Regions from separate parts of the Paenibacillus sp. FSL H8-0283 genome, predicted to be linked through region 1. Evidence: riboswitches for the same ligand, from Rfam matches in the RefSeq annotation. Region 1 holds a riboswitch; each other region holds the start of a gene.
The links. Region 1 has a riboswitch for cyclic di-AMP ahead of MHI52_RS07415 (hypothetical protein). Riboswitches for the same ligand answer to the same signal wherever they lie in the genome.

Region 1 (8,167 bases):
AATACGTAAATAAAACAAATAAAATGACAAAAAACACGTCGGCAAGGAGGTTGCCGCGTGTTTTTTAGTTTTTTTGAATGAAGGGGAGCAGGCATGAGGAGGAAGAGGATTAGGCCCTGTAGGCATGAAGTCCAGCTCCGAGCATATGGAAACTGGGGAAAAACGATTTCATGGACATCGAGGTTGGCTGTGCCAGTCCATCCGCAGCCGAGGCGCTGACGGTCTTCCATTCATTCTCCAGATCTGTGGCCAGGCGGACCATCAGATCCTTGGTTGTATCGTTGTTCAGGGGAATGACTTTGGAGGCTTCGGTTATGCAGGCATTCATGGCTGAATGCAGGTAACCAAGGACCGCCTCTTCGACCGGGATGTCGAGGTGGTGGTTAATCCAGGCATGAACAGTAGAGAGGCAGCCAACCGAATCGTATTTGGCAAAGATCTGTTCGAGCTGGCTGAATTCAATCCAGGGGTGCAGAGCTCGTGCAAGTCTGATCAATCGTTTACCCATGGCGGCAGCTTGTTCTCTGAGATCTCCAGGGGTTCGCTGAACATGGACAAGCTTGTCGATAAGAGCTATCCGCCATGTATCCTTGTGATCTGCTGCAGTATAGATACCTTTGATGGCCATACCTTCAAGACGAACGATGCTCGGATGCAACTGACAACGCATGAATGATTCGAGATCTTCAGCATTACGAATGGTACCCTCCCTGATATGGATATCCATGCCGAAGGAATGGGTGAACCCTCCAACCTGAATAGAGGAATCAAGCAGTTTGACATAATCGAGCAGCTTATTCCCACGGTTCACAATCATTCGCCTCCTGTGTTCGTTAAATGTCACTTAAAGTGACATTTATATTCCTTTTTGTTTGCTTTATGTTTAAAAATCCGAATTATATGATAGTTATCATCCCATAAATGTCCGCTTTTTGTCAATAGTATCCGTGAAAATTAATGGATTAAATCTGGAATTTAATATTTGTGTTATTTTATATAACTTATTGTGTTATTTATGTGGTGAAGTTCATGGAGGACTATATATAAATGAATCAAAAAGATCGGCTCTTACCGAAAAAGAGGGGATCAAATCTAATCATATGCAGTTCATGGGTAAAGATGACGAGATTATGCGATTTTTGATGAAAATGCCTAGCTGAAAAAGAAGTATTAAAAAATACTTTACTTTTAGTTCTGAACCCGGTATAATCAATTCTGTTGCCGATTATTTACGACATGCGGTCGTGGTGGAATGGCAGACACGCTATCTTGAGGGGGTAGTGGGCGTATGCCCGTGGAGGTTCGAGTCCTCTCGACCGCATCATATGAACGATTAAAAAGAAGCTTTCCATTAATGGGAAGCTTCTTTTTTTTGTCTTTTTCGAACAGTATGACATCAAAGTTGAGGAAAAAAGGCCACCCATTACCGGGGCAATGCTGCTCTACCTTCCGGCTACGGGTGGCCTGTGTATTATTTTTGAAGTAAGTTCTTGATATCTTCTTCAATCTTGTCCGGTGTTGTTTTGGGAGCATAACGTTTAATGACCTGTCCGTTCTGATCCACGAGGAATTTGGTGAAATTCCATTTGATTGCTTTGGAGCCGAGCAGGCCAGGAGCCTCTGTGCTAAGGTGTTGGAAAAGAGGGTGAGCGCTTGAGCCGTTCACATCAATTTTCTCAAACATGGGGAAACTCACGCCATAATTCATCTGACAGAACTCGGCAATATCGTCGGAAGATCCTTTTTCCTGTGCAAACTGGTTACTTGGGAAACCAAGCACTTCAAATGGAGCATCTTGAAACTTGTCTTGCAATTCTTGCAGACCTTTGAATTGAGGGGTAAGGCCGCATGAGCTTGCCGTATTCACAATCAGGAGCACTTTGTCACGGTAGTCGGACATTTCAACTTCTTGACCGCGAAGGGTATTCACTTTGTAATCGTAGACTGTCATCTAAATCGCCTCCATTTATTTACTCTTATATCTTCTATTATATTGGTTGCAATTAAATATTGCAAAACTAATATGGTGTTAAAAGAATCAAAACAGGCAAGTTGTGCAGAATACGTGAATGAATTGCGAAGTGATTTACGCCAGAGTGAGAATTAGATAGCCTTGAAGAGATAGATAGAGTATAACTTTGTTGTAAGCGTTATTATGGATAGGAATTGGCAAAAATCTGCCGATTTGGTGATCTGGGCGGACTTTACACCGACATGGCACGGGTGTATGATTCATAACGTAATTTCAATTTAAACTAAATTGTACTTGAAAAACGAAACAAACGATAATATCGCTCGATCTTACCTTAAGATATACGAACGATGTTTTAATCGCTGAGTTTCCATTCATTAATGAATGGGAAACGGGGGAACCAACGGAATGCGCTGTCCAGGACAGTGGGCATTCATGGGGTGAATTTTCCGGTGACAGCCGGAAATAGGGCGACTCTCGCGCCCGAATCCGTCAGCTAACCTCGTAAGCGTTAAAGGGAGAGGCAACAAGCCGTACGCTGGTTCATGGTGTTTTCGCCATGGGTTATTTAAGAAGCGTTCGGGAGGCCTTGGTCCCCCACGCTTCTTTTTTGTTGTCTTTTCACGCCAAGGGAGGAACGAATGATGGATACTGAGATGATCTTAGTGACTGCTCCAAATGAAGCAGGACGTAAATTTATCAAATTGCTGATGTACAAAAAAATGCCGTTTGCCGTTCTAACCAACAGTGCAGGGGAAGAGCGAAGACTCCGTAGAATCGGAGTAGAACATGTCATTCGCATGAATACGGCTGCAGCTCAAAAATGGTTTTTGCCGCAGGGCAGCGTAGGCAACGTGTTTATTTTCGAGAACAGCCTGAATCTGACCTGTCGTTATTTACAGATCTGCCGTTCATGGACATCGAAATCCCTGTGCGTCATTACGGAGCAGAGTCATCCTAAGGGCATCTATCGGGGCATGGGCGCAGACCGGATTGTATATTCGCTCAATGGGGAAGTTGGCTTTCTCCTCAATGGTTAATGCCATAGCTTGTGATTGCTCAGGTGTAAGGTGCCTGTTATAATTGAATGTATCGATAAACGGAAGTTTGAGGAGACTCATGCAGGATGGTGAGTCTTCTTTTTTATGCTTACAAGGAGGAATTGGCGTGCCGGATGTAGGTGGATTGAAATGGTTGTTTTTTGATGTTGGAGATACGCTGGTGGATGAATGGGAGCCGGTTGATGATATTATCGGACAGTTTGTCCGTGAAGCTTGTGCTTTGGGGTATCCGGTGACAATTGAGGCGGTACGCGAACTGTTCGCGAGCTGTTACCGAAAATATGAGCAATGGCCTATGAGAGTGGCAATTCGCACATTTGTTGAAGACGAGGGGCATCAAAAACAGATTCAGGACAAGCTGAAGTTTCAAAAAGATCTTGAACGTCCTTTTCCTTCAGCAGATTTTGTTCTTCAGCAGTTGTCACGGCATTATCGCATTGGCATTATTGCCAATCAGAGTCCTGGAACGGAAGAGAGACTGGAGAGTTACGGCTTGCGGAAGTATGTTGATGTTCTGGCATGTTCAGCTGAAGAAGGAGTGTCCAAGCCAGACCCTGAGTTGTACGCTGTAGCCTTGAAACAGGCCGGCTGTGAACCGGAGGAAGCCGTGATGATCGGCGATCGGATCGATAACGACATTATACCTGCTCGGAAGCTGGGCATGCGTACGATTCGAATTATGCAGGGTTACGGAAGATTCCAGCCAGAGCTATCGGATGACAAACGTGCGGATTGGACCGTTGATTCATTGGATCAACTCTTGCCGTTACTGATGCCAAATCAGGATTAGATGCAGATGGTTGTTTAATGGATTGCAACAATAAAGGCTGATCAACTTAGGTATAGCATACCGGAGTTGATCAGCCTTTTTAGTATTTAGCCAATTAAAATGAGATTAGAACAACCGGATCGTCTGAATGATCAGATATACATTCAGCACAACGATAATCGCGGCAATGACCCATGAGATGATTTTGAGCCACAATTTGTTGGCGAATGCACCCATGCTTTTTTTATCACTTGTGAACATCACCAGGGGAATTACAGCAAAGGGCAATTGAAGCGACAGCACGACCTGGCTCAAAATGAGCAGTTCTTCTGTGCCATGTTCTCCTGCAATGGCTGTCACAATTACCGCCGGGATGATGGCGATCAGACGTGTGACCAGTCTGCGCAGCCAAGCCGGAATTCGAATGTTCAGGAAACCTTCCATAACGATCTGTCCAGCGAGTGTACCTGTAAGGGTAGAGTTCTGACCTGATGCTAACAGCGCCACACCGAACAGAATACTTGCAACCGTAGTACCTAATAGAGGTGTCAGCAGATGATAGGCATCAGCGATCTCAGCAACCTGCGTCATACCAGCACTGTGGAATACAGCAGCAGATACAATCAGGATGGCTGCATTGATGAACAGGGCCAGTGTCAGCGCAATCGTAGAATCCATGGTCGAGTACCGAATGGCTTCTTTTTTGCCCTGTGGTGTCTGTTCGATCTGACGGGTTTGCACAATGGAAGAATGCAGGTACAGATTATGCGGCATCACGGTTGCTCCGATAATACCAATGGCAATATAGAGCATGGCCGGGTTTTGCAGAATCTCAACATTTGGTACAAAACCATGGAGAACACCGCCCATATCCGGTTTTGCCAGAAACAGATCAATCCCGAAGCAGAGGGCGATGGTTGCCATCAGCACAATGACGAGAGTTTCCAAAGCGCGGAAGCCTTTGTTTTGCAGAACAAGAATCAGGAGTACATCAACTGCGGTGATGATAACGCCGTATAACATGGGGATGTTAAATAACAGTTTTAATGCGATGGCAGAACCAATGACTTCAGCCAGATCGGTAGCTGCAATGGCAAGCTCACACAGAATCCATAACATCATAACAACAGGCATGCTGAATCGTTCACGACAGGCTTGAGCCAGATCCCGTCCAGTGACGATACCGAGCTTGCCAGCCAGCGACTGAAGGACAACGGCCATCAGGTTCGATAACAGGATAACGGATAACAAGGTATACCCGAACTGCGAGCCGCCTGCGATATCTGTTGCCCAGTTCCCCGGGTCCATGTAACCTACGGCAACGAGGTATCCTGGGCCTACAAAGGCGAGGAATTTCTTCCACCATGCAGCATTCTGCGGAACTTTCATGGAACTATGTGCTTCTCCAAGGGAAGGGGTCATGCCCGCAGTAGACAATGATTCTCTTGAAGGAGCGTTGAACGGATTTTTTTTACTCATACGATAATCACCTGACTTTGAATTATTGATTTGGAGATATTGATGCGGTACAAACCGCTCATGATATATCTAAATTTTTATGTTTATTGTTACATTGTACTCCTTCAATTATTTTTGTCTAGTGCAACTTTTATGTATCAGCACAAAATTTCGGTTGTAGCTTGAATATGCCCCTTCGTATATTACCCAACCTTAGGGAAAATACAGCCATGGCATTGAAATGCATGAAAATAATAAAGTTGTAAAAGCTGATAAAGATACAAAATTGCGTTTCAAAATGAGCCAGAAGTTTAAATTGAAAGGAAGGCAGTAAAAAACTATATGGATAAGGGAGAGATTCTGAATGGAAGCTTTATATACAGCAGTAGCGACAGTTAAAGGTGGACGTACAGGTTCGGTGACTTCTTCGGATGGCGTGCTTAAGCATGATCTGAAAATGCCAAAAGAGCTTGGTGGCTCCGGTGGTGAAGGTACTAACCCTGAGCAACTTTTTGCCGCTGGATATGGAGCATGTTATGAAAGTGCCCTTGCCAATGTAGCACGCAAAGCAGGTGTGAAATTGGAGGATGTGGTCGTTACAAGTAACGTATCCATTGGTAAAGACCCTGCGGATGACGGTTTCCAGCTGTCTGTTCGTCTGGACGTTAGCATGCCTGGTGTAGATCACAGTCAAGCAGAGGAACTGGCCCGCAAGGCGCATGATTTCTGTCCATATTCCAAAGCAACACGCGGCAACATTGATGTTGTATTAAACGTAGTTTAAGATTTGACTCCTGGTAAGTAAAGGGAACATATAGAGCAGGGTATCCCAGATACCTGATGTTCGACTACAAAGCCCTGCTGGCAATCGGCAGGGTTTTGTGTTGATTATCATATAAGGACATGATGCAGGAGATTAGATGCCAGATCGCGTACTATTTTACATAATTGCACTCTCACTTCATGCTACACATTCCATAAAGGGGGAACGAAGATGAGTATTGAAGAGATGATCGAGCGGCGATTTGTGTGCACAAAATGCAGGGGCACGGATTGTAACATTAAGGAAGTTTCCATGTCAGGAGCAGGCCTGAGTAAGATGTTTGATATACAGCATAATCACTACTTGTTCGTGGCTTGTGCTTCCTGCGGGTATGTTGAAGTATTTGATCCGGATGTCTTGAAAGGGAAAAAACAGGGACAGGTAGGGACGATTCTGGATATTCTGTTTGGCGGGTAGACATGCGCGAGTTGACATTGATCTGAATTTTCTTTAATATAACTTAGTACTGAGTAGTGTCATTGCATGAACCAAATTTGAATTAAACAGGTGATATCCATGTCTTATAGACCGCGTATTGCAGATTTAGAATTAGCTTATGGTAACAAGGAAGACGGATTGTATGAATTCAAAATGAATTTGGTAGACGGTACAAAATGCCGTGTATTCTACACCCGTTCCCCGGAATGGAAGATGACCAATATCAGCCGTCTGCAGAAAACCCCTTGTCCAGTATGTCGCAAAGATTTCATTTGCAAATGTATGGACCAGTGGGCAAGTGACCTGCATCAACAGATGATCGATGACCAATGGATGGAAAAGGCAGTTACGGAGTAATTGTAGGACAGATACGAGCGTGGGCACAATGCCTGCGCTCTTTTTCTTTTATTTCCCATTAATGCGTGTTCAAAAAGAGCGGTGTTCATTCTTTTTGAACTACCTCTAGAAATAAATTTAGAATTAGTGAACAAGATGGCCCAGATTGGGTAAGTTACTCTAACCGCAACAATAGGAGGCAGCCAATATGACAGCAAATCAAACAGATGTGCATCAGGGACATCCGATCGTACTGGTGGATGGTGTCTGTCACTTCTGCCAGGGCTTAACCAAATGGATTATCAAGCGTGACCCGGAAGGAAAATATCATTTTGCATCGCTTCAATCGGATGTAGCCAAGGAACTGCTGGCGAAGGGAAATTTGTCGACAGACAGTATGGACACCTTTGTTCTGATTGAAAATGGAAAATACTATACACGTTCAACCGCCGCACTGCGATTGGCTAAGGGTCTAAAGTTTCCTTATCCGTTGTTATATGTGTTCATCATCATACCGAAATTTATTCGTAATGCAGTCTATAACTGGGTTGCTCGCAACCGTTATCGCTGGTTTGGCAAGGATGAAGCGTGTATGTTGCCTACACCGGAGATCAAAGATCGATTTCTGTGAAAAAGTCTCGTGCGACACATTGTATCCAAATTTGATGATTAATAGCGGAAATAATTGGGTAATGACTACAGATCATATCTATTTTGGGAGGAAAACAACTTGAAGAAGTGGACTACATTAATTATCGGGGCATTATTAGCAGTAAGCTTGGCAGCATGCGGAAACGACACAGACAACACGGCAACGCCGCCAGCGACCAACAATGAAACATCTAATGAGGGTAATACACCTGCGGAGCAGGAAACAAAGATCCCTACCCTGGATGAGTTGATTACCAAAACGAATGCAGCAACCAAAGAAATGAAAAGCTTCACAACTGAAGCAAACATTGATCAGAATCTGAAACTGGATGCTGGTGAACAGTCACAGGATCAACAGGTTAAAACATCGCTCAAAATGGATATCATCAAAGATCCAATGATGATCTACCAAGAGATGAAAATGGAAATGTCTGGGCAGGAAGCGCAGAATGTAAAGCAATACATCACTTCAGATATGATCTATTCACAAGTGGGAGAACAATGGGTTAAAATTCCTGAAGCTCAAACCAAAGAATTGGTGGAGCAGATGAAAGCAAGCATGAATCCCGAAGGTGAATTGGAGCAATTCAAAAAGATTGAAGAAGATACTGAAGTGACCGAAGAAGGCGACAATTATGTGATTAACGCTGACGTATCCG
Region 2 (8,167 bases), 2.3 Mb from region 1:
TAGACGAATTATAAGCATAAGCCCATTTGTCACGAGGAACATGATACATGGCTTCGAGCAACATGACAGCACCTCCTGAATATAGGATAAGTTATGAAAACCAGTCTTTTTGAACACGCACTTATAGTTATAATTAACCAAGTTAGCCAGCAAACGAATCACATTTACTGTAATAAAATGAATTATTTTCATCGTTTTCAAAGGTTTCTTTCACAGCATTTCCAGCTTTGTGCTGAATATACTTACAGCTAATTTAGAAAAAAGGGTGCCCTGAACAGCTTGGAATTCAAGATTGTTCAGGGCACCCCTATATAACATGTTGAAAGTAAATTTTAGCGAATAGCTTGCTCGAACTCCGTGCGGATGGTTTGAAGCAGCTCTGGCTGGCTCAGTACGTCATAGGCTGTTGTTGCAAGTGCCTTGGCTCCCAGAATCATGCCATCCAGCGCACGCTCCTGAAGTGCAAGGTCACGGAAGGCTATGGAGTGCAGTGTATGCACCTCGTCTACAACACGAATGTAGGGATGAATTGCAGGACATTTCAGGGAAACGTTACCGATGTCCATAGAGCCGTGATCATTACCACTCACAATCTCTTCTTGCGGGATCCCAAGTTCCATCAGATTTTGACTAAACGCAGCTGAGAATGCTTCATTGGTAACCATCTCGTCATAGGACGTTTCATAGTTGGATGTCACCAGCTTGCATCCTGTCTGGAGAGCAGAACCTTCAGCGATCTGAATCACACGTTCTGTGAGGATATTCAGTTCTTTACGAGTTGCTGCCCGTACATAAAATTGCGCAGAAGCATAGTCAGGAATGATATTTGCTGCCTGACCTCCGTTGTTGATCACACCATGAATCCGAACGGTGCTTTTCACTTGTTGACGGAATGCATTAATCCCGTTGAACGTTTGAATGACGGCATCAAGAGCATTAATACCTTCGTGCGGACTTGCAGCGGCATGTGAAGATCGGCCATGGAATTCAAATTGCACAGCATCAATAGCCAGCGAGCTGCCTGACTTTTCGTAGGCATAATATGGATGCGCCATGAGAGCGACATCACAGTCATCGAACAAACCTGCTTCAGCCATCGGAACTTTGGCACCACGTGTCTCTTCAGCGGGGGTACCAAACACTTTAATGGTTCCACCTACTTCATCCAGAATAGATTTTAGCCCAACAGCGGCCCCAAGACTCATCATACAGATTAGATGGTGACCACAAGCGTGACCGATCTCCGGCAAGGCGTCATATTCGCACAATAAAGCAATGGTAGGGCCGGGTGTGGCGGCTGAATAGGTTCCGATAAAGGCTGTCTCCAGACCGAGGATTGGAGCATCTACAGTGAAACCGTGGAAGAGCAGTTCTTCTTTCAAACGGGCAGAAGCAAGGAACTCTTCATTTCCCAGTTCGGGGTTGGCACCGATATATGATGAAATGGCTTTAAAACGGGAAGCATATTGATCAATAACCGTCAGAATTTGTGATTTGTTAGCAGTCATTAGTAAACTCCTTATGCAAAAATGAAAATAATTCATTGATTATATCATGTTTGCTTTATTTTTTCAGAAACAAGTCAAGATTTGTATTGTCAAAATGCATTGCATAATCATGCATTGTACTTTATAATGACTCAGTCATCAACATGAGAAGCATACAAAGTATTGTAAGGGGAGAGAAAAAGGTTGAAATTAATAAGTCGTTACACCATGATGCTGTTGACCTTTGTTATTCTGCTGACGACTGCCGTTCCTGTGGCACTTGCAAGTGGAACTACAGATAATTCAAGCAGTAAAAAACTGGTGCTCGGTACAAGTGCCGATTTTGCACCATATGAATTCCATAAAGTGATTAATGGCAAAGATGAAATCGTCGGCTTCGATATTGAGATCGCCAAAGAGATTGCCAAAGATCTTGGCGCTGAGCTTGTGATTGAGGATATGGGCTTCGACGGTCTTCTGCCTTCATTGCAGAGCGGGCGTGTTGATCTGGTGATTTCAGGTATGACGCCGACGGATGAGCGGAAGAAAAGTATCGATTTTTCCGACACCTATTATAAATCAAAACAAGTGATTATGGTTCGCAATGTGGATAAAGACAAATATCCAACCATGGCAGAACTTGAAAATGCGAAGATTGGCGTTCAGAAAGGCTCCATTCAGGAAACGATCGGACAGAGTATTCCAGGAGCGAAGCTTACTGCGCTGGATAAAATCTCGGATATCGTGCTTCAACTGCAAACAAAACGCATTGACGCGGCAATCGTTGAAGATACCGTTGCTGTAGGTTATCTGGACGATATCATTGGACTTGCTGCTGCTGTTCCGGACGAAGAGCAAGCAGAAGCGGCAATCGGGATTCGTAAAGGTAATACCGAGCTGCTAGCTGCAGTAAATGGAACACTAGAGCGACTGAAAAGCGAAGATAAAATCAATCAGATGGTGACGGACGCCAGCCTCTTGATGGCGGATAAAGCGAACAAATCACAAAATATTTTCCAAGTATTCTGGGAGTACAAAAGTTTCTATGCTACAGGTGTAGGATACACACTTCTGTTGTCTGCACTTGGGGTTATCTTCGGGGTAATTATTGGATTGATCATCTGTTTGTTCCGTTTGCATGACGCTGCAATCTTGCGCTGGATCGGTACGGCATACGTTGAAGTGATCCGTGGCACACCGATGCTGGTACAATTGATGATTATTTACTATGGTTTTTCTCTGAGCTTTGGCATTAACTTCACTGCACTTCAGGCAGGTATCATTACACTTTCAATCAATAGTGGTGCCTATCTGGCGGAGATTTTCCGTGCAGGTATCCAAGGTGTGGATCGTGGTCAGTTGGAGGCAGCGCGTTCATTAGGTATGGGAAGAGGCGCCGCGATGCGTTATATCATATTGCCACAAGCCTTCAAAGCTGTATTACCAGCGATCGGTAATGAATTCATAACTATCATCAAAGAATCCTCCATTATCTCCGTTATCGGTATGGTGGATATTATGTATCAGGCAAGTGTAGTCAAGAACATTACGTACCAAGGGTTGAGTCCATTTTTGATTGCAGCAGCCATCTACTTTGTAATGACGTTCATTTTGTCCAAGCTGCTGGGACGACTGGAAAGGAAGTTGAGTGCAAGTGATAGACGTTAGACAATTACACAAATCTTATGGAAATAACGATGTGCTTAAGGGCATTAACGTGACGATTGGCAAAGGTGAGGTTGTCGTGGTCATCGGTCCTTCCGGTTCAGGTAAAAGTACTTTCTTACGTTGTCTGAATCTGCTGGAACAGCCTACCTCAGGAGAGATTGATTTTGAAGGCGTGTCAATCACGGACCCCAAGCATAACATTAACGCAACTCGTGAGAAAATGGGCATGGTGTTCCAGCACTTCAACCTGTTCCCACACAAAACGGTACAGCAAAACATCACGATTGCTCCGATTAAAGTGAAGAAACAATCCACTCAGGAAGCGGAGAAAATTGCCTCTGATCTGCTTAACACCGTGGGCTTGTACGATAAAAAAGATACATTCCCGAATCAGCTGTCTGGTGGACAGAAACAGCGGATCGCCATTGCTAGAGCATTGGCCATGCAGCCGCATGTGATGCTGTTTGACGAGCCTACGTCGGCACTGGACCCTGAGATGGTCGGCGAAGTGCTGGATGTCATGAAACGTCTTGCAGAAGGCGGAATGACGATGGTCATCGTAACCCATGAGATGGGTTTCGCACGTGAAGTGGGAGACCGCATCTTGTTCATGGATGGCGGGGTTATTGTGGAAGAGGGAACACCTGATGAGGTGTTTGGAGCACCCAAAAATTCACGTACACGTGATTTTCTTGCGAAAGTACTCTAAACGATGTGATCAAATAGCGTTACTGACTTCGAGTCGGTAACGCTATTTTTTATGGATAATAATGACGTATGGATTCGGAAAAGTAACTATTCTGTTACCAAATATAAAGGAATCGGGTCAACCAAACTTTCTGAATTAACCAGTATTCTTACAAATGCTTACATGCTAAAAACCATTTGGTAAGAATTACTACAAGTTCAGGTTACAAAATTGTGATATATTGAACTCTGCCGAAACTTCCGGATAGGGAGTGCGGGGGATGTAACGATGCAGATTGTGCAGGGGGAAGATCTACAGCACACTGCTTGGGGTGAATTGGGTACATAACGTTTCAAATGTAACGAAGAACCTATAGGGTGGGCTCCTCATCCGAATCCGACAACTAACTTCGCAGGCACAATGAGGGAGGAAGACCATGATTAACAAGAAACGTATAGCCAAAACAGCAGTAGCATTAATGACAACAGCAATGCTCATTCAAGCCGTTCCGGCTCACGCCGATTCAGTTCATGTGGCCAAAGAAGGGGATACCTTCTACACCTTATCAAAACAATATGGAGTAGCACTCAACACGTTAATTAAAGCAAACAACGACATTTCGGCTTACAACATTTATGGTGGTTTGAAAATTACGATTCCCGGTAAGGCAAACAATGTAGCAGCCGCTGCGGCAACGGAGAGAAAGACCCAAGCGAAGACTGTTACTACAGCAAGCTTGGACGTCAACGCAGATAACAAAGTTGTTCAAGCCTGGGGTAAGACATTCGATTACAGCAAAGCTGTGAACGTAAAAGCAACGGCATACTCTGCAGATCCGTCTGAAAATGGAGGCTGGGGTGCAGTCGATTATTTCGGAAATGACCTTGAACTGGGTACGATTGCAGTGGATCCAAGTGTAATTCCACTTGGAACCAAAGTACTGGTAACTGGTCACAGCCATCCAGGATTGCCAAAACAGGCTTTTGTAGCCACAGCGCGGGATGTGGGCGGTGCAATCAAGGGTCACCGGATTGATATCTTTATCCCGGGTAGCAAACAGACTGTAAGTTCATTTGGTTTTCAGGATATCGAGCTGTACATTCTGAAGTAGAGAGAAAATAACATTTAAAATGAATTCAAACAGGGTGTCTGCCAGTCGCTAATTCGCGATTGAACAGCACCCTTTTAATATTCTCATTATTTGTTATCACGGTCGTCCTAATCTTTGGCCTTTGGCAATCCCAACATTTCGTCCAAGGTGACCAGTTCATATCCCCGATTACGTAGTTCCTCAATAATTTCAGGCAAAGCCTCAATCGTGCCGTTCAGGTTTGACCCTACACCGCCTCCAGCATGTTGCAGAACGATGGAGCCAGGTTTCACGGCAGACAGGATGTTATCTTTCACCTGTTCCTTTGAAAGGCCTTTCCAGTCCAGGGAGTCTACGTTCCAGTTCACAATGCTATAGTGTTGTTTGGCAGCCCATCTCAGCTGTTCTTCATTAATGTCTCCATAAGGTGGCCGAATCATCTTGGGCGTATAACCCGCCAAACGTTGAATAATATCCCCGGTATGTAAAATTTGTTTGCGAAAGGCATTCATCGACAGCTTACTGAATTCAGGATGATTGTAGCTGTGATTACCAACCATATGCCCTTCTTTAACAATGCGTTTCACTAGATCCGGATGTTTCTCAGCACGACTACCCACGATGAAGAATGTAGCTCTGACATTGTATTTCTTCAATACATCCAGTACTTGTGGAGTAAATCGTGGATCAGGTACATCATCAAAAGTCAGTGCAACCTTCTTGGTTGAAGGACCATTGGTTTTGAACGTATCGGCATATTTTTGACGTAATTGTCCCAATGTCAGTTGTTCTTCTTCCGCAGAATCCGAACCTGATACGGATTCACTTGGCGGGCTTGAAACATCCTGCGATGAAACTGGAGCATGAGATCCCCCGAGAAAAATAACGATAACCATCAGCATAATGAGGCGTACGCGCATAATAACGGCCTCCTTTTCCAAAATGACGTTCTCCTTGGTATGCCCGGGGGTTCCATAAAATATGCGCAGTGTGAGAAGTTTCATTGCCGATTTAGCTCATGACAGCCATAATTCCTCCATATATAACATATAGAAAAGGATAGGTGGATGGGGATGAGTACATTTGATTTGAAATCCATACGTTTACAGGTGATTGAAGCAGGAGAAGATAAGGTTTTTCTCGTTACCGGAGGAAAGGCGCATATTGGCGCCGTAGCCACGTTCTATGTGGATCATGAGCGCGTAAGCGGGACGACAGTACATATTCCTGGGCATAAAGAACAAGAGCTGTGTGAGCGGCTTGCCCGAAAGGCTGCCATGCAGCTGAAAGTAACCGTTACGGTGATCATGGGTATCCATTTTGATTCCATCATGCGGATGCAGATCGACGAAATCGTGCAGACTGCAGAGAGGTTGATGGAGGATCATCTGAACAAAGATAAACGATCTTCCTGACATAAGAGCCATCGAATGTTTTGATTTTATTTGCTAAAATTGAAACGAGTTGTAGATTGTTACGTATGTATGTTTATATACGATGTAATATCGACTAGGAGGAATAACATAATGTCCATTTTCAAACGTTTGCGTGATCTAACTATGTCTAACATCAACGCCATTATTGACAAGGCGGAAGATCCAATCAAGATGACGGACCAATATATCCGTGACATGCAAGAGGATCTGGAAGATGCGGAGAAAGCAGTAGCTCAACAGATCGCCATTGAGAAGAAATTCAAGCAGTTATTCGAAGAGCAGGAAGCTCTTGTGAAGAAACGTGAAGAGCAGGCGCATACGGCGGCACGTGCTCAGAATCTGGATTTGGCTCGACGTGCCCTGGAAGAGAAAAAGGCTGCTGAAGAGAAGATGGCTGAGTACAAAACCAGCTATGACCAAAACAAGGCTTCTGCAGATAACCTGCGTGGCAAGCTCGACGAGATGCGTAAGCAGTTGACTCAAATGAAGAACAAACGTGAAACACTGGTAGCCCGTTACAATGCAGCAAAAGCCCAAACGGAAATCAACAAAGCGTTGAATGGGTTTGGCTCTGATACTGCAAGTGCTGGTATGAAGCGTATGGAAGAGAAAATGATGCAGATGGAAGCACAGGCCGAAGCAAGTAACGAAATGTCTTCCAAAGGAAAATCTTTGGATGAAGAGTTCGAGAAGTTGGGTAAAGATCAGGCTGTTGAAGATGAACTCGCAGCATTGATGAAACAGTACGATAATAAGAACTAATACCTTGGTTGTCAGCAAGGTTAACCAGCGGAGGAGAAGAGTATTTCTCCTTCGCTTTTAAATGCGGTTCATGTTGATATGTGGGGGCTGTGTAAATGGATTTGAACATTTTGGCGATGCTGGTCTGGACCGGATCTGGTTCGGTTTTGCTGTTTGTCCTGATGTATGTTGATTCACTGTTCACGAAATATAAGGATTTTGCTGAAGTTAAGGCCGGCAATATGGCCGTTACTACACGTATGGTTATGAAATTATTTGCACAAGGATACGTACTCGCTACGTCCATTTCTACGGCCGGTCACCTGGGAGAAGCACTGCTGGTCTCCGTTGTATCCTTTATCATTTTGTTGATTCTGGAGAGTGTTGTACACTTTATGATTCGCAAATGGGCCAATCTGGATCTGGATACGGGAATTCAGCAAGGGAAGACAGGGTACGGGTTGTTCTCTGGCGCTTTACATATCGTGGGCGCACTGATTATTGCAGCTTGTTTATAAGATAAGGAACAGGAGTAATTCTCATGAGTGTATGGAAACGAATTAAAGGAATACTAACGAAACCTGAACCACCGCAGGCAGAGAAAACGATGCTTCAGCTTGCACCTGGTGATATCTGTGAGGTTTCTCTGGTCACCTATGAAGTCGTTGGTCGGGTGCAAAATCGTGCTCGAAATGCAGTTGTGCTCACACTGCAGGATGGTACCGCATTTCGATATTTGCATATCGAAGAACGGGAACTCACACGTTACGCCCTATATACACCAATTGATGGCAGGCTTGATGCACCTGATGAGGTGCCTACATTGCTGGATCTGGATGGACGCGCATATCATCTGGAGGAAGAGTATGGAGGCATGGTATCAACGGCAGGTAGAACTCCATATGGCCAGGCTGGAGAACAATTGGTATGGCAGTATCAGTCGGATGATAATATGCTTCTTCGTGTGGAGTGGCAAGACAGAAGATTTACACTGTATGAGGGTGAGTCCATTCTTCCTGCGGATATCAAAGTGATTCGTTCGAGCTAGGAGAGGTTC
Region 3 (8,167 bases), 1.6 Mb from region 1:
CAGATCGATGAATACGATTAAAGCACAAGCAAAAGACCCCCAACCGAACTTTCCGGTCAAGGGGCCTTTTGCCTTTTTTCTTTTAGACTGTGTTGAAAGATCTGCCTTAGGCGAGTGCTTCCTTCAATACATCTGGAGAAGCATTCCACCAGTCTTCGTTGTGTGAGATCAACAGTGTCTTAAGTGCAGCTCGAGCTTCGGGTCCAAGCTCATCCAGCATGAAGCGACGCTTCAAGGCATAATCCATGCGATTCACATGTTCGGCCAGCAGTTTCCATCCACGTCTTGCTTCCGTATCAATCCACATCTCACATGCCGTTGCTCCACCATACAGTTGGCCTTCCTCCGTGCGGTCGACAGCTACCCACACCAGCCATACCTGGCGTCCGTTGGGCACATCCTCACGATTAGTAGAGAACTTGATATTGCGTTCCACTTTGCTCTTCGCATGCATCGCACCGATATCGATTTTGGCTTCGCCATTATCAATAATGACCGGGGAAAGGTTATTCAGCTCAATGGAGCCTGCACCGAAGCCTTTATGCTTGCTTTTTGCACTAACGATATTCAAGGCAATCTGTTTTTTGCCGTTTTGCTCGTTTTGGTCCATGTTTATAACCTCCAAGGGTTGATACAAATATTTTAACTAATAATTGCCCCATTGCAAACATATACATGCTGTAGATGCTTGTCAACGGGAGGTATTTAACGATGATTCCACGACGCGCCAAGAGCTGGCTCACTGCATCCCTGGCCCTGTGTGTACTTGCCGGAGGGATATGGATCACTCTGGGTTATAATCGCTCAACTCATTCCGAATTGCCAGTACTCGCCCCCGAATCGGGCAAGCCTAAGGCAATAGCCCCAACGCCAGCACCTCCAGAAAGTGTACAGACCCCTACTGCCGAAGTGTACAGCAACCGTGTTGTGGAATATCACATGGATGTAAAACTGGTCGAAGGGAATGTACTGGAAGGGACTCAGACGATTACCTGGACACATCCAGGTAAAAAAACCGTCAGCGAGCTTTACTTTCATATGTATCCCAACGCCTTCTCTTCTGCTGACACCACCTTTATGAAGGAATCCGGTGGAAAGCTTCGGGGTGATGTCATGCCTACCAATGGTTATGGCTCCATGAACATTACCGAAATGAAAACGGAGGACGGGCTCTCTCTGCTGCACCGGATGCAGTATGTGCAACCAGATGACGGAAATATCAAGGACACCACCCTCATTAAAGTACGCTTGCCCAAACCCGTCAAAGGCGGGGAAAGCATCACGCTCCACACCCGATTTGAAGTGAATCTGCCGAAGATTTTTGCCCGGATGGGAACTGCTGATCATTTTGTCATGGCAGGTCAATGGTTTCCCAAATTAAGTGCCTATGAACCTGTGGGCAGACGTGGACGAACAACGGAAGGCTGGAATCTGCACCAGTACCATGGCAATTCAGAGTTTTACGCTGACTTCGGTATATATAGTGTGCGTATTCGGGTGCCTGAAACATACAAAGTAGCTGCTACTGGATTTCCGACGCAGCAAGCCGTGGTGAAGAATGGAGAAAAGGTCTATCAATTTTACGCCGATGATGTGCATGACTTCGCATGGGCAGCTTCACCGGATTTTGTCTACGCCGAGGAACCCTTCTCTGCACCCAATGTGCCTGGTGTACGAATCAAGTTATATCTGGACCCTGCTCATCAGGATCTGAAAGAACGTTACTTCTACGCCGCGAAGGCCGCTCTAGCCAATTATAGCAAATGGTTTGGCCCATATCCTTACGCTACCTTATCCATCGTAGTTCCACCCAAAGCGGGGAACGGCGCTGGAGGTATGGAATACCCTACGCTAGTTACGGCCTTTGGAGCCGATGATACTACTCCGGGTTATGACCTGGAACGTACCGTAGTCCATGAGATCGGACACCAGTACTTCTACGGCATGGTTGCCAGCAACGAATTCGAGGAAGCCTGGCTGGATGAGGGATTCACCTCTTATGCAGAAGACAAACTGATGGAGCAGGAATACGGATTGATTCCGAATCTGCCAGTACAATCGGGACTGATTACGTCTCCTTCATCCTTAACACAAGAATCCTGGAAGTTTGATTCACAGAATGAGTATGCAGCCAATGTCTATACACGTGGCAAACTTGTATTGCTTGGTATCGAACATCAAGTCGGTGCCAAAAAGATGGAACGCATCCTCTCTACCTATGTGAAGAAGTACCGCTTCAAACATCCCACTTCGGCTGATTTTCAGAAAATTGTGGAACAAGTGACCCGCACTTCCTGGTCTGATTATTTTGATCAATACGTCTATAGTAACGGGATGGCTGACTTTGCTGTAGAGAAGATTCGTGTTACGCCCGTACAGAAAGACGGTCAAACATTGTACGAGTCATCCGTGACGATCGCAAAAAAAGGTAGTGATTACAGCGCCGTTCCTGTTCGCATTGCTTTTGAAGACGGGCATATCCTCACCAAGCAATGGAATGGCAAAGAAGATCGCATCACGTATAAATTAACTCACACATCCCCCGTATCCTGGGCCATGACCGATCCCCTGTACTCGATCGTGCTGGAGAACCGCCATATGAACAATTTCCTGAAATCCGGACTGGATGAGCAGACGAAGTCCCGCTGGAGCATGAGTGTAACCAAACTAATAGAAGCCATATTCGGAGGTCTGTCATGGTGAGGTGGAAACGGTGAAAGCGAAAATACGTGAAGGCTGGTTTCTCGTCCGTCAGCATATGTTCATTGCCGCACTCTTATTTCTCTATCAACTCATTTGGGGATATTTCTTCTATCGAATGGTACAATCGGCCGTCATCCCACTGCTCCTTCGCTATCCAGATGCTGATGCCGGTGAGCTGAGTACACTTTTGTTCAAAATGGAAAGTCAACTTAACCTGTCTACCCATCCGGAGGTTCATCGTTATCTATGGATTCTCGGGGGCATGCTGCTGGTTCGCATGTTGATCAGCCCCCTCATTCAGGCAGGACTGCTCTACTCACTTCAGCACTTTAATTCTACAGAAGAGCGCATCCCCTTTGTCCGCGGAATCAAAAATCTGTGGAAACCGATGCTACTGCTCCACACCATACGTACATTATTGATACTTCTGCCCGCCTACTGGCTCATACCGAAGCTTTACTCAATTCTCATGGACGGATTTCATTCGCTTCAATTACTTTTGCCTGGTATACCTTATGTTGCTGCCTGGATTGTATATGGTTGGATCATCCACCATGTCATACTCTACATGCAGTTCGGTGTTTCGGCACCAGAAGGAGAAGGCGGGGCTCACGGCACCCTCAAAGCCCTCTGGATTGCACTGCGTCATCTCATCGCCGTAATCGGCATTGCACTCCTGCTGGGCGGAGTACACCTGCTCGTCTTTGGGGCATTCACTACAGCCTCATGGTTATTAACGGGACTTACCGGGCTTATACTACAACAGACGTATCCACTTGCCAGGTGTCTATTAAGTCTGTGGAAAATATGCAGCCATTTCCGTTTATGGCAGTCCAAAATATCCAAAGGTGAGAGCAGATAGTTTAAAAATTGTTACCATCAAATGTTAAACTCATGGCCTAATATGTACTTATAAATAGGCAAACCTCAACCTTTCCCCGTCAAAGGTCGGGGTTTTTTTTGCTAAATTTGTTGCTAAACGTTGCCAAAGCCGTACTCCTCTGTTACAATAATCGCAGTGAGTTTTTAGTAACAACTTTGTAATATTTACATTCATATTTGTAACTACTTAAAATTAAATCATCATTTCTTGATTTCGCAGGTGCATAACTAGCATAGCCAAATTCCTGGCACCTGGGAAGCGGGGGAACCAGTTATGGGTGAATTGATCTTGCTACAGAGGGATCATAGGGGACCTTCAACCGAATCCTTAAGCTAACCTCGCAGGCGTTGGAAGGGGAATATCTCTTGTTCAAGAAGAAATTAACCGCAGCTGTACTTAGCATCACATTCGCATTATCGCTTGGTGCAGGTAGCGCATTCGCAGATTCTAAGATGGACAAAGTAATTGATTCAGCAATGGGAACTACATATCAAAGTGGAGGAACAACGCTCAACGGCTTTGACTGCTCCGGATTTACACGGTATGTATTCGAAAAGTTGGGTATTGATTTGGCACGCCAATCCAGTTCCCAATTCGACATGGGCGATTCCGTATCCCGCATGGAAATGAGAGCTGGCGATCTGGTGTTCTTTAATACAACAGGTAAAGGCGTATCCCATGTAGGAATCTTTGTAGGGGATGGAAAGTTCGCACACTCCTCTTCTTCCAAAGGCGTTACGATCAGTGCATTGAGTGAAAACTATTGGGCCAATCGTTATGTTGGCGCAAAACGGATTATGAGCACGGACGCATATGAATCACTGGCCCTTGACTAGGGACAAGCTGAGCAACATGATGCTGTAACCATTAAACATACTGGAACGAAGCAAGAAGCATAACAGAACCGCCCGGTACATTCTCCGCAGGAATGTATCCGGCGGTTTTTTTGTGCTTCAATCCTTATTCATGTTGCAAGTTATACTCGGGGCATATCCTGCGACATCAACAGGTTCATTTTGCGTTCGTTCGTCCGTGCCCTTATGATGTTTTTACCCATCCCGTTATAATATAAACGAAATTACCGGAACTTTTGTTTCATTTTTTTTCTTGGGAAGGAAGACTTGCTAAATGAACATCTCTTTTGTAGAGTGGACAAAGAGTTCTGTTTCAAGGAAAGGAGCATGCAGGTGTATGAAGGAAACCCCTGTGACGTTTCACGTTGTACCCATGCGAGAAGAACATGCGGAGCTTATCTGCAGTTGGCAGTATGATCCGCCTTACAATATCTACAGCTGGCTCCCCTGGGAGCAGATGAAAGCTCTGGAAGTGGAATTCGGAGATGCACAGCTGCGGCAGGAGCAATATGCGATCGTCTTGGATCAGAACGATCGTATATGTGGGTTTGCTCAATACTTCCCACTTCAAGGGGTAACCCGGATTGGCCTTGGCATGCATCCAGAGCTGTGTGGTCAGGGTCAAGGGACAGCTTTTGTCACTGCCATTGTACAGGAAGCTATTCGCCGAAATCCCACGAATGAGATTGATCTGGAAGTACTCACTTGGAATGCTCGTGCCATTCAAGTCTATCTGAAGAGTGGATTTGTCACCCAGGATACATACGAACGACAGACCCCCAGCGGCTTGAAGCCCTTTCACTGTATGGTTTATGAAGGGCCTCGCGGTTAGAATCCATTGCAAAACAACCAAATTTGCCCCTTGTTATGTGATTAGTTCAAAAAATTCCCACAAAATGCTATGATGTCAGTACAGGTTCCGTTATAATGATATGGATAGTTTCAGGTTAGATGATCTTTCATTCTGGAGGGGACATAAGGGATGCACAAATGGATCATGAGCGGAGTATTTTTTGCAGCATGCGCTTTAGCTATTGTTTTAATGTTTACGCTTCCAGGGAAAGAAGAAGTGGCTGAAGAAGCCAAGCCAACCATGCCGGAAGTAACATTGGATGCCGGACAAGCTGAAGCACTGGTCAAAGCCAATTGTATCTCCTGTCACGGGGATCAGCTTCAAGGTGGCGTAGGACCTGCTCTGGCCAACATCGGCAGCCAGGATGATCTGGAGAAGATCTATTCTACGATTGTCAAAGGTAAAGGTGGTATGCCTTCCTTCAAGGGCAAACTGCAGGACGAAGAGATTGCAAATATCGCCATGTGGCTGTCAGAGAAGAAATAATCTCTGCACACGCATAACAAAGAGGCGCTTAATCCCCTTTTCGGAGAATAAGAGCCTCTTTGTTATATCAATTATTAAGCCTCTGCGGCATGCTCAGCCAAAAAGGCCTCAACTTCACGTGCGGACGGCATCCCGGACTGGGCGCCGAGCTTTGTCACGGATAACGCGGCCGCACCCATGGCGAAGCCTACGGCCGCGTCCAAAGTCTCACCGCGCGCGAGGGCTACCGCCAGCGCGCCGTTGAAGCAATCGCCAGCGCCGGTCGTATCGACGGCGCTTACGGCGTAGCCGGGCGCACGGCACGCGCCGGCACGCCCTGCTTGTACGCGGCCACCAGGCGCCGCCGCGTAGACAGCCCCCTCGGGGCCGAGCGTCGTGACGACAGCGGCCCCGAGGGATGCGGCGAGCTCTGCGACCGCCGCATCCAGGTCTTCCGGCCGGAGATGATCCCGGCCGGTAAGCACGGCAAGCTCGCTGCGGTTTGGCGTGACAACGTCGACGCACCGCAGGAGCTCCTGGGGCAGACCCGGCACCGCGGGAGCCGGGTTGAGCACCACCAGTGCGCTGCCTTCAGCCGCCAGTTGGGCGGCGCGGGTAACCGCTGGCAGCGGGATCTCCAGCTGTAGCAGCACCGCTGCCGCTGCAGTCAGGCTTTTTACCGTATCCGCCTCTTCCAGCATCTCAGGCACCACTTGCCCATTCGCACCAGGAATAACGATAATCCGGTTGTCTCCCCGAGAGAGCCAGATGGAAGCCGTCCCTGTAACCGTGTCTTCCAATATGCGAACCTGCGAGGCATCTGCACCACTTTCCGTCAGACTGTGCAGCAGACGTTCGCCAAAACCGTCCGATCCCACCGCACCAATCATCGTAGTCTGTCCACCCAGACGCGCAACGGCAACAGCCTGGTTGGCCCCTTTGCCACCAGCGAGATAATGTAGCTCCTCACCGCTCACCGTCTCTCCCTCTTCCGGAATCGTGTCTGTCTTCACCACAAGATCCATATTGAGACTGCCTACGACAGCAATAAGAGGTTGTTTCTGATTATAGTCTGACATGTATGGTTCACTCACTTCTGGCCGCGTGATAATAACCGACCTCGTTATTGCGACCTCATTTTGTCATAAGCTTCGTTATATTGCCCTGCTTCCTTGATATCTACAGATGTGATACCACCCGCATCCCATGATGTGAGACGCAACGTAACCGTTGTATAATCAATCGTAATAAAAGGATGATGATTGAATGCTTCCGAGATCGCAGCGACCTCATCCACAAATGCAATCCCTTTCATGTAGTTGGAGAACACGAATTTACGTACAATCCACCGTCCCTCTTCCAGTTCCCAGCCTTCCAGCCTTCCCAGATGAGCTTCGACTTCCTCTTGCGAAAAAACCATGCGTTATCTTCCTCCCCATAGGATGGTACATTACAGACATGCGTCCGTATAACCACCGACACCTTCGGTGCGATCAACAGCAACCTCAAAGGCCAGGCTCACCGCCATGCGGTTGGCCCATTTCACGACTAACATCTTACCACGGACAAGCTTCAAAATCCAATCAACTACATGGCATAGAACCAATAACCATAAGGCTTTGAGGGGAATTCCAATTCCATTTACACCCCTAAAGATGCAAGTAAACACACTAAATTAAAGGTACAAATGTTAACTCTTCTTCCCCGATCAAAATATGAATGCGGTGCTGTTCCTTATCGTGGATGACCACGCCACTTCCAACCGGAATAACGGACTCCTCGCCCAGCGCATAGAACAGATCCTCCGCCAACGCCTCATCCACTTCAAGTTGGTCAGATGCAGCCAGTCTCTCCCACTCTTCCGCGTCCATTTCAAAGAAAACATACCGATCCGGTATGCGTCCGATTGCCGTTGTCAGATCTGTCAAAATTCCTTCATAATCCCGTCCATGCTTTACGCCCATTGGCTTTTCACTCCTATTCGGCCCCTAAGGAGCGGATTTGATCTTATTATACCTGAAAATAGCCCTTAAAAAAAAAGGCCTTCTGGTCGATAAATACATATATGACCGTTTTAACTGTTTTAGCAACCGTAAGGAATGCCTAACATTGAACGGATTGCGGCCAAAAATTCGTCCGGAAGCCCGAACACAGCCGCTTGAAAGGATTCAATTTTATCTCATGGATGAGGTGTATGATGAACATTTCAACGATTATTGGACTAATTTTGGGGCTGGTCTCCCTTGTATTTGGTATGTTCTTGAAGGGTGCGCCCTTAATCAACCTGGTTAACAATCCCGCAGCCTACATTATTATCTTTGTTGGTACAGCAGGAACCATCTTTATCGCATTTCCGATGTCTGAAGTTAAAAAAATCCCTAAGCTTTTCGGGATTGTTTTCAAAAATCA
Region 4 (8,167 bases), 680 kb from region 1:
GATGGTTTTCAAGCGGTTCAGGCGAAGCCGGAAGATACGGAGGATGTGATGTCGCTGCTGGTGGAGACAGCCGAATGGTTACAGAGCCAAGGTTCTTCCCAATGGAACGCTTTGCTTAAAGGTGAAGATTCACATGATACGGCAGGGGCGATTCGCCGTGGGGATGTGTTTGTATTCAAAAAAGGGGCGGACGTAGCGGGGATGGTCATCCTTTTGGTTCAGCCAAGTCCTTGGGATATTCATCTTTGGGGTTCAAAAGCTCATGCCGAGGATGGCGCAATTTATCTGCATCGGCTAGCGATTCGAAGAAAATATGCTCAGAGCGGTTTAGGACGGTCCATTTTGCAATGGTCCAGCAGCGGCATACATTTTGAAGGCAAACATAATCTTCGGTTAGATTGCGGAGCGAGTAATGCTACGTTGAACGCCTTTTACGCGCGGAACGGGTATACTTTTTTGGGAGTGACCGATGGTTACAGTACATATGAGAAGCCCGTGGAGCCACTGAGCTGAGAATTTTGACTATCCTATGAATATGTTGACGACAACCGCAAGCGATGGACTGCTGAATTAAAGCTTTTGCTTCTGAGGGGAACGTTTCATGAATATGTTGTATATACGAGTTATCGTAATATAGATGTTCCGGCTTCCCTATGTCATAATGGATAGTAGAGCAGTACGTAAGTTAGAAAGGGGGAAACTAACGGTGAAATTGCTGCAGGCGCTTTTCTTTCCTCCGGAGCAGCCCGGAGGTGTATCCTCTATGATTCCGTATATGCAAGAGAGATTTACAACCCCGAGGTGGGAAATGGATCTGTTCTCGTTGCCAAAGCGAATTCGCAATAAGGGCAGAGAGGATGTTCAGTTCGAAACGTTTGACTGGACTGAATATCAGGATAGTCCTGTTGTCCAAAAATATATTCAAACATATCGTGATTATCTTTGGTGGACCAAACTGCGTATTCAGAAGCCCTATGATCTGATCCATGCCCACCACCCAATTACAGGACTTGCGATGAAAACAGTTTTCCCGGATACACCCCTCATTCAGACGATTCACTCCAGTTATGAACGAGAATTAATCCTTAATGGACGCATTGAAACGGATGGACCGGAGCATCGATTCCTGCTTGCGATATATGGTGAGCTGGAACACCAGGCAGAGCGCCTTTTGACGGTGTCGGATTCGTTCCGCCGTTATCTGGCTCCCTACGTGAAGGAACCTGATGTCATCGGTGTGATTCCCAATGGATTTGATGAGAAGCGCTTTAAGCCGATCCCTCATGATAATGCGATACCACAGCTGGTCACGGTATGTCGACTTGTTCCGGCAAAAGGGTTGGATATTCTTTTCAAAGCTTGTGCGGAACTGAAGGGTCGAGGTCATGATTATGTGTTACATATTATTGGAGATGGACCGATTCGTCCTGACCTGGAAGAATTGGCGCAGCGACTGGGGATCTATAATGAGACCATTTTCTATGGTTACACACTGCACCCTGAGGAATTCATGCCATTCTTTGATATTTTTGTACTTCCTTCACGGGCAGAAGCATTTGGTTCCGTCTTTGCTGAAGCGGCTCTGAGTTGTCTTGCCCTTGTGGGTACGGATGTAGGTGGTATACCGGAACAGATCGAGAACGGTAGCAATGGGTTGCTTGTACCGGCAGAAGATCCTTCTGCATTGGCTGAAGCGCTTGAAAAGGTGATGCTGGACCCGGCTTATCGTTATGAACTTGCCCGTTCAGCGTGTGAAAAAGCCAAGACACATTACTCGCTCGGCAGATCAGTCAATGAGCTGAAAAAGATATATCTACAGTTTCCTAGCCAAGCCTAAAACGTAGAGCAAAAAGTGCGAGCCGCTGTGATAAACAGCGGCCTTTTGTCATGTTTAAGGAAAGAGTACCCGCGGTGAATTGTGGTTAGAAGGCAAACGGATGCTCATATTCATGAAATACATGGACCGTGAGATTTATATATTGTTGCGTTTACGAAAGGTGCCCCATCGGTTCAGTACCAATTTGGCAGCCCAGATTAATGCCATAGTTCCAAAGATGGGGTAAAGGATGGACAGCAGGGAACTGAATCCAAACTGGCTGAGTGAGTAACACAATAGCATAATGGTTAATGTAATGAAACGGGGGTGGACACGTATATGTTGTCTCAGTTGCAAGGTCATTCCATAGATATCGGCTACAAAGGTAGTGAATATTTCCATGAAAATAAGGGATACATATACAGATTGCACTGCCCATCCAAGTTGAAAGGCAATGCTGCCCATCGGGATTTCGAATTGGATGATGCCGGGCATCTGAGCTGACATGGCAAAATGAGCTGCCATCAGCATGAAACCAACGCCAATTCCACCCAATACTCCACCCCACTTCAGCACATTCCGACTACGAATCTGGTTACCTACAGGCACAAGAACAGCTTGAGCCAACACCAGATTGAATGAAGTATACAATAGTGGAGACAGCCACACTTGAATAGGGTTTGAGTCTGTCGTCAGTGTGATGAATCGGGAAGCACCTGGATGATGGATCGTACTGGTGATCATGAGCAGAGATAACAGGAGCATCATGGGCACAACGATGCTATTCATTTGTAGGATGGCTTGAATGCCCCGACCGAGAAGCAGATATGTCCCTACAAGTGTGACGATCAGACCTGTCTGATAATGCAAACCCAGATGCTCGACAAAAACGGAGCCTGCTCCGGCAAGCATGACACTGTTCACGCCAATGAGAATGAGAAGGGTCACCCAGGTGATCCATTTGCCCGCCTTATGGCCGAATAAATGTTTGTTCAGATCCTCATAAGAGCGGGACCCGGTATCGTGAGCGATCAGCATCATTTTGGTACCTAACCAGACAAAGAGCATGGTGGATAAGCCTATGGTGATGGTGGCCCATTTGCCATACTGGGTAAAAAACTGCAAAATTTCCTGCCCTGTAGCGAAGCCGGCTCCAACAACCGTTCCAATGTATGTAAATGCGATCTGCAGCACCCGAAATGCCTGTTTCATGTGTTTCCCCTCTCAGGCCCCTGTATAGTTTGGACATGCGGGTACCATGGTACAAGGTATGCTTGACCCACGAAAGTCATGACAATCGATAATGAGCTTTGGCTTGAAATGCGTCCCAAGGACAGCGTCAAGGCAATTTCGCTTGAACTTATAGATAGATATATGATACTTTTACCTCATAGGATAGGCTTGGGAGGTCAAATCATGGAATTATTGAAACAACGAATTTTACAAGAAGGTGTGGTTATCTCGGATCAAGTATTAAAGCTGGATGGTCTGTTGAACCACCAGATTGATCCTGCATTAACGATGGAGATGGGACGTGAGTTCGCTGCCCGTTTTCGTGAAAGTGGAGTAACTCGGGTAATCACGGTAGAATCCTCAGGGATTCCGGTTGCGTTTGCCGCAGCCTATGAACTGGGGGTGCCACTTGTATTCGCCCGTCGCAAAAAAACACTTCTGGCTGATCCTGATGCTTACTGTGAACGTGTACCGTCCTTTACCAAAGGAATTGTAACTGACATTATGGTATCTCGCGAGTTCATTCATGAGAATGACCGCATTTTGTTCATTGATGATATTATTGCCAATGGAGATGCCGCTCGTGGCGTCATCAAAATTATCGAGCGTTCCGGTGCGGAACTCGTCGGATTCGGCGTTGTGGTCGAGAAAAGTTTCCAGGCAGGGGCACGCACGATTCGTGAACAGGGTATTCCGGTGGAAGCCTTGGTACGCATTCGTTCCCTGAACGATGGAACAGTACAATTTGACGATAACGAAATGTGACATTTTAAAGGAATAGGGCCTATTTTTTGAACTATGCCTTTGCATGACCGCCGATTTCATTTATAATGGGGTTATGTTAGGGAGAGGAGGCAACACCATGGGGAACCAACCGGCAACAGAACAATTTTTTAATGATAAGCTGGCGGAATCGAAAGTTCATTTTGAACGTGCCCTGGATTGTAAACATACGGAATTCGATGACCTTTATCCCTATATGATTGAACATCCTCAATTTTTCTGGTACAAACGCTATGTTGCCTGGTCAGAATTACTGACGATTGTAGGCTTGTGCGAAGAGTTGTCCTTCTCTTGGAAAGAACAATTTACACCGCATCAAGTGGAGTACCTTGAAGAACGTGTGATGTCCGCCAAAGTGCTTGATTTTTGGTTCGAGAAGAACGACAGCAAAGAGCACGCGCAGCGGTAACTTTCAGTCGGGACATAATTTCGAATGACATGACAGTCCAATACAGTCACGTGAGACCTAAATGACTTTTCATTTAGGTCTCTTTTTGTAAATAAATTTGAAATATAGGAGCCATGAAGATGATTAGTGATACAGAATTGGACGCCCTGCGTCTGTCAGGTGAGAAAGTTAGAGTCGTACGGGACGAGCTGGAATCGAACGACGTGAAGGGGATTGTGGTTGCCTGGGATGGCGAGCAGGTACTTATCCGTCGTCAGAATCGACGTGTCGTTAAGCTGGACCGAGGTTACAGCTATCAGCTGTTCAGCGAGCCGCGCCAGAGTCCACTTAGTGAGTAACAGCTTATAATTATGGCAGTGGCCATGAGCGTTAAATGTTTGGAATTACCATGATTTCTTGGCATAATTGGCTCACTCGGGAGAGAAGATAGGTACAGTGAGGAAGATCTGTAACTATAGCCGAGAGGGTGTGCTACAAGCCATGACATTGATGAATGATAAAGTTCATGCCTACAAGGATCAGATTGGAGCATTAAGCGATGTACTGCCAGGTGTGGTGAAGTCGTATCATGAGTTTACCGGAGAATGTTTCCAACCTGGTGTGATTGATGCGAAGACAAAACAGCTAATTGCGCTTGGCATTGGATTATTCGCCAACAATGAGGTATGTACCTTCTACCATGTAGAAGAAGCCCGTGCTAAGGGCGCAACAGATCAGGAGATTATGGAGACCGTAGCCGTGGCTGGAGCTGTTGGTGGAGGACATGCCCTGTCTCAGGGTGCGATGCGAGTGCAGAAGGCGCTGCATTAGTAAGCAATGCAACATACATTTTTAAGTGCAAAAAAGGCATCCGGTTAATAACCGATGCCTTTTTGTATGTGAATCACATTTTACCTAACATTTTATCATACATAAACTGTCCAGTTACCCGACGTGCTGTTACATAACGATCATTGAAGTATGGATTCGATAACTTCGTGATGCTTACACCTTTACTGCTGGAGGCATGAGCGAATTGTCCGCCGCCGATATATACACCTGTATGTGAAATGCCTTTGCCTGTTGTATTAAAGAACACCAGATCACCTGTCCGAACATTGCTCTTGGATACGGGAGTACCTGCTTTGGCTTGCTGCTGCGAAGTACGTGGTAATTCAATGCTGTATTTGTTGAAAAGATATCTCATAAAACCAGAACAGTCGAAGCCGGCTACAGTAGTGCCACCCCATTTGTAAGGAATACCTGTCATGTTGTTCACTACGGAGTTGATACTGCTTGCCTCTGTGCTTGTTGCCCCGGATGTAAATAATACAGCTGCTCCAAAAATGGAGATAATCAGTTTTTTCAAAATCAATGTTCTCCCTTCGATGCCTACGGAGTTAGCTAAGGGTTCGGTAGAAGGTTCCCTATATTTCCTATGTATAAGAATAATTCACCCAAATTGGTTCCCCCGTTTTCAAACATGAAACTCGGCAATGAATAATTAAGTTTTTGTAACTATTTGAAACTATATTGCATAAATGCGTAATTGTCAAACCCATTTAAAACCCTTCGTAATACCTCAATGTTAGCGGAATTAAGGTTTTTATATGAAAGAAGGGATCAAGTTTGGGTATCATTCATGACAAAAACGTCATTATTGGTTCGTTTAAGACGAATTTGGATAAATAAATAGGTTTGTCATGAGTTAAAAGAACTATCCCGTTATGTAGAATTAGAGAGATTATATTCATTAAGTTGCATATATTGACAAAAATCGATTTTTTGCATATTATCTGATTATCCAATCCACATATTGGATTAAAATTGATTTTATTATGCGATAAATACAAATAAAGGAGGTTTGGGGCGTATATCATACGTAAAGTAGAAGTGGAAGATTTATAAAAACGAACATAGGAGAGTGTTACATTTGAAAGCGAAGAAAATAATTACTTTTGTCCTGGCATGTACGATGGTGTTCTCAGTAGTTGGAATGGCAGTTCTCCCTGTAGGGACGGTATCTGCTGCAGATGCGTCGGGTACTACAGCGAGTATTTCTGATATTTTGAAGAACCAGCTGCCGGATGGAGGTTGGAGAAAAGATTATAAACAGACAAGTGGAGAGTGGGCAAAGTCCACGATAGACAACAAGGCTACATACTCAGAAATTAGAAGATTGGCGAAGGAATTTAAAAAGACGAATGATCCGCGTTACTCCACAGCTGCAATCAAAGGAATTAACTTTTTGATCAACATGCAGTATTCAAACGGCGGGTGGCCACAAGTTTACCAAAGCTCCGGATACCACAAGCACATCACTTACAATGATGATGCCATGATTAATGTAATGATCATGCTGGATGAAGTAGCAGCACGAAAAGGTGATTTCTCATTTATCGACAGCACACTTGCTAACCGCAGTAAAAATTCAGTTGCCAAAGGTGTGGAGGCGATTCTGAATACACAGGTCGTTTCAGGTGGTAAGCTGACAGCATGGGGACAACAACATGATTCCAGCTCTCTTAAACCAGCGAGCGCAAGAATCTACGAAGTGCCATCACTGACAGCTGGAGAGAGTGTAACGATTGTTAAATTTCTGAAAACCAGACCTGCTAACGCTAAAATTACCGCATCCATTAAAGGAGCGGAGGCTTGGTTTAACAAAGTGAAAATTACGGGTTACAAGTATGAAAGAGCTAATGGAGATAGTAAAATTATCGCTGATTCCAAAGCTGCACCAATTTGGGCACGCTTCTATGAGATCGGAACGGATAAACCAATCTTTATTGGTCGTGACGGGGTAGTTAAATACAAATTAAGTGATATTGATAAAGAAAGAAGAGGCGGTTATGCATGGTATGGCAACTGGCCTTCCAAGCTGTAATTTGTAGTATGCTTCCGTTTTAATGAACCAAACTATTAACAGCAGTTAAAGGTAAAGCCCGAATCGACATGGACGTCTGATTCGGGCTTTATTGTTATTACTTTCAGTGTTGACATGATAGATTACGCATGATATATTATTTCTTGTCGCCGATATTGATGACGGAGATACAATATGCGGTCGTGGCGGAATTGGCAGACGCGCACGGTTCAGGTCCGTGTGGGCTAACCCCCGTGGAGGTTCGAGTCCTCTCGACCGCATCTAATAAAAAGACTCCTTAAGCTAACGCTTAAGGAGTCTTTTTTTGCATTTTTTGATATAACACTAACTTTAGTGATGAGTATTCAAGAGGTTAGTGCTTAGCTGCACGTACAGCAAATGTCTTCCATCAGCCATACGGAACGTTTATTGTGCTGCGGTAACATTAACGCTGTCAATATTCGGTCCTTCCGATCCGGTGGTAACTACTTTCAATGTATTGGTCCCCGTGTTCATGGGAACCTGTATTGTTTTTTCAACCCAAGTGGACCAGCTTCCCGTAGCCGGAAAGGGCTCGTTGCTAATGACTTTGGTTCCGTTCACAAAAATGTCGAGGTTCCGAGTGCCGCTTTCCAGCGCATAACGAAACTTTACGTTTTTGGTACCTGTTGTCGTGTTATTAATGCCGTTCCATTGAATGGCCGAACCAGTCATCGCATTGAAGTTAACATACCCGGACCCAGTGTAACCGGTGTAGATTGTTTCAATGGTAGCTTCCGTAAGTGACGTTCCGGTCTCGGCTTCATACGTAGTGCCACTGCCTGTATTCCCGCCGCTATTTCCGCCAGTAACGTTGGCAACAAACGTTGTTACGCTCTGAGGCGGGAGCTGTGCCGTGAAGGCTCCATTGGATACGTTAAGCGAGGTTCCGCTTGCCAGATTTCGACTGCTGTCCGTAATCCATGAGGACACAGTAGAGGCATTACCATTTTGCAGAACGAATTTTTGGCTTGTGGCTGAAGTTCCACGGTTAATTGCCACGACGACGACTTTGTTATCACCTTTATAGGCTGAGACAAAT

Region 2: another riboswitch for cyclic di-AMP. It lies ahead of MHI52_RS17715 (3D domain-containing protein); the one in region 1 lies ahead of MHI52_RS07415 (hypothetical protein).
Region 3: another riboswitch for cyclic di-AMP. It lies ahead of MHI52_RS00530 (C40 family peptidase); the one in region 1 lies ahead of MHI52_RS07415 (hypothetical protein).
Region 4: another riboswitch for cyclic di-AMP. It lies ahead of MHI52_RS10750 (C40 family peptidase); the one in region 1 lies ahead of MHI52_RS07415 (hypothetical protein).

The regions. Positions count from the first base shown of each region.
Region 1 is NZ_CP150295.1:1,663,282-1,671,448, forward strand. It holds gene MHI52_RS07400 (urease accessory protein UreF) at 110-811, opposite strand; tRNA gene MHI52_RS07405 (tRNA-Leu) at 1,239-1,321, shown strand; gene MHI52_RS07410 (glutathione peroxidase) at 1,472-1,951, opposite strand; cyclic di-AMP (ydaO/yuaA leader) riboswitch at 2,323-2,498, shown strand; gene MHI52_RS07415 (hypothetical protein) at 2,614-3,012, shown strand; gene MHI52_RS07420 (HAD family hydrolase) at 3,140-3,823, shown strand; gene MHI52_RS07425 (Nramp family divalent metal transporter) at 3,929-5,224, opposite strand; gene MHI52_RS07430 (organic hydroperoxide resistance protein) at 5,625-6,044, shown strand; gene MHI52_RS07435 (zinc ribbon domain-containing protein) at 6,255-6,500, shown strand; gene MHI52_RS07440 (hypothetical protein) at 6,600-6,878, shown strand; gene MHI52_RS07445 (thiol-disulfide oxidoreductase DCC family protein) at 7,066-7,488, shown strand; gene MHI52_RS07450 (DUF6612 family protein) at 7,588-8,167, shown strand, end outside.
Region 2 is NZ_CP150295.1:3,959,975-3,968,141, reverse strand. It holds gene MHI52_RS17735 (alpha-glycosidase) at 1-64, opposite strand, end outside; gene MHI52_RS17730 (M20 family metallopeptidase) at 333-1,508, opposite strand; gene MHI52_RS17725 (ABC transporter permease subunit) at 1,692-3,155, shown strand; gene MHI52_RS17720 (amino acid ABC transporter ATP-binding protein) at 3,142-3,864, shown strand; cyclic di-AMP (ydaO/yuaA leader) riboswitch at 4,083-4,277, shown strand; gene MHI52_RS17715 (3D domain-containing protein) at 4,280-4,954, shown strand; gene MHI52_RS17710 (polysaccharide deacetylase family protein) at 5,062-5,853, opposite strand; gene MHI52_RS17705 (hypothetical protein) at 6,007-6,348, shown strand; gene MHI52_RS17700 (PspA/IM30 family protein) at 6,460-7,131, shown strand; gene MHI52_RS17695 (DUF350 domain-containing protein) at 7,227-7,628, shown strand; gene MHI52_RS17690 (DUF4178 domain-containing protein) at 7,652-8,158, shown strand.
Region 3 is NZ_CP150295.1:105,704-113,870, reverse strand. It holds gene MHI52_RS00545 (YwhD family protein) at 107-610, opposite strand; gene MHI52_RS00540 (M1 family metallopeptidase) at 712-2,703, shown strand; gene MHI52_RS00535 (hypothetical protein) at 2,714-3,565, shown strand; cyclic di-AMP (ydaO/yuaA leader) riboswitch at 3,811-3,948, shown strand; gene MHI52_RS00530 (C40 family peptidase) at 3,952-4,422, shown strand; gene MHI52_RS00525 (GNAT family N-acetyltransferase) at 4,778-5,272, shown strand; gene MHI52_RS00520 (cytochrome c) at 5,423-5,779, shown strand; gene rbsK (ribokinase) at 5,854-6,837, opposite strand; gene MHI52_RS00510 (4a-hydroxytetrahydrobiopterin dehydratase) at 6,882-7,178, opposite strand; gene MHI52_RS00505 (hypothetical protein) at 7,209-7,364, opposite strand; gene MHI52_RS00500 (hypothetical protein) at 7,429-7,722, opposite strand; gene motA (flagellar motor stator protein MotA) at 7,956-8,167, shown strand, end outside.
Region 4 is NZ_CP150295.1:2,345,644-2,353,810, forward strand. It holds gene MHI52_RS10715 (GNAT family N-acetyltransferase) at 1-513, shown strand, start outside; gene MHI52_RS10720 (glycosyltransferase family 4 protein) at 707-1,837, shown strand; gene MHI52_RS10725 (membrane protein) at 1,973-3,028, opposite strand; gene MHI52_RS10730 (xanthine phosphoribosyltransferase) at 3,233-3,814, shown strand; gene MHI52_RS10735 (hypothetical protein) at 3,912-4,241, shown strand; gene MHI52_RS10740 (hypothetical protein) at 4,361-4,579, shown strand; gene MHI52_RS10745 (carboxymuconolactone decarboxylase family protein) at 4,722-5,051, shown strand; gene MHI52_RS10750 (C40 family peptidase) at 5,125-5,589, opposite strand; cyclic di-AMP (ydaO/yuaA leader) riboswitch at 5,595-5,726, opposite strand; gene pelA (pectate lyase) at 6,145-7,107, shown strand; tRNA gene MHI52_RS10760 (tRNA-Leu) at 7,284-7,367, shown strand; gene MHI52_RS10765 (carbohydrate-binding protein) at 7,513-8,167, opposite strand, start outside.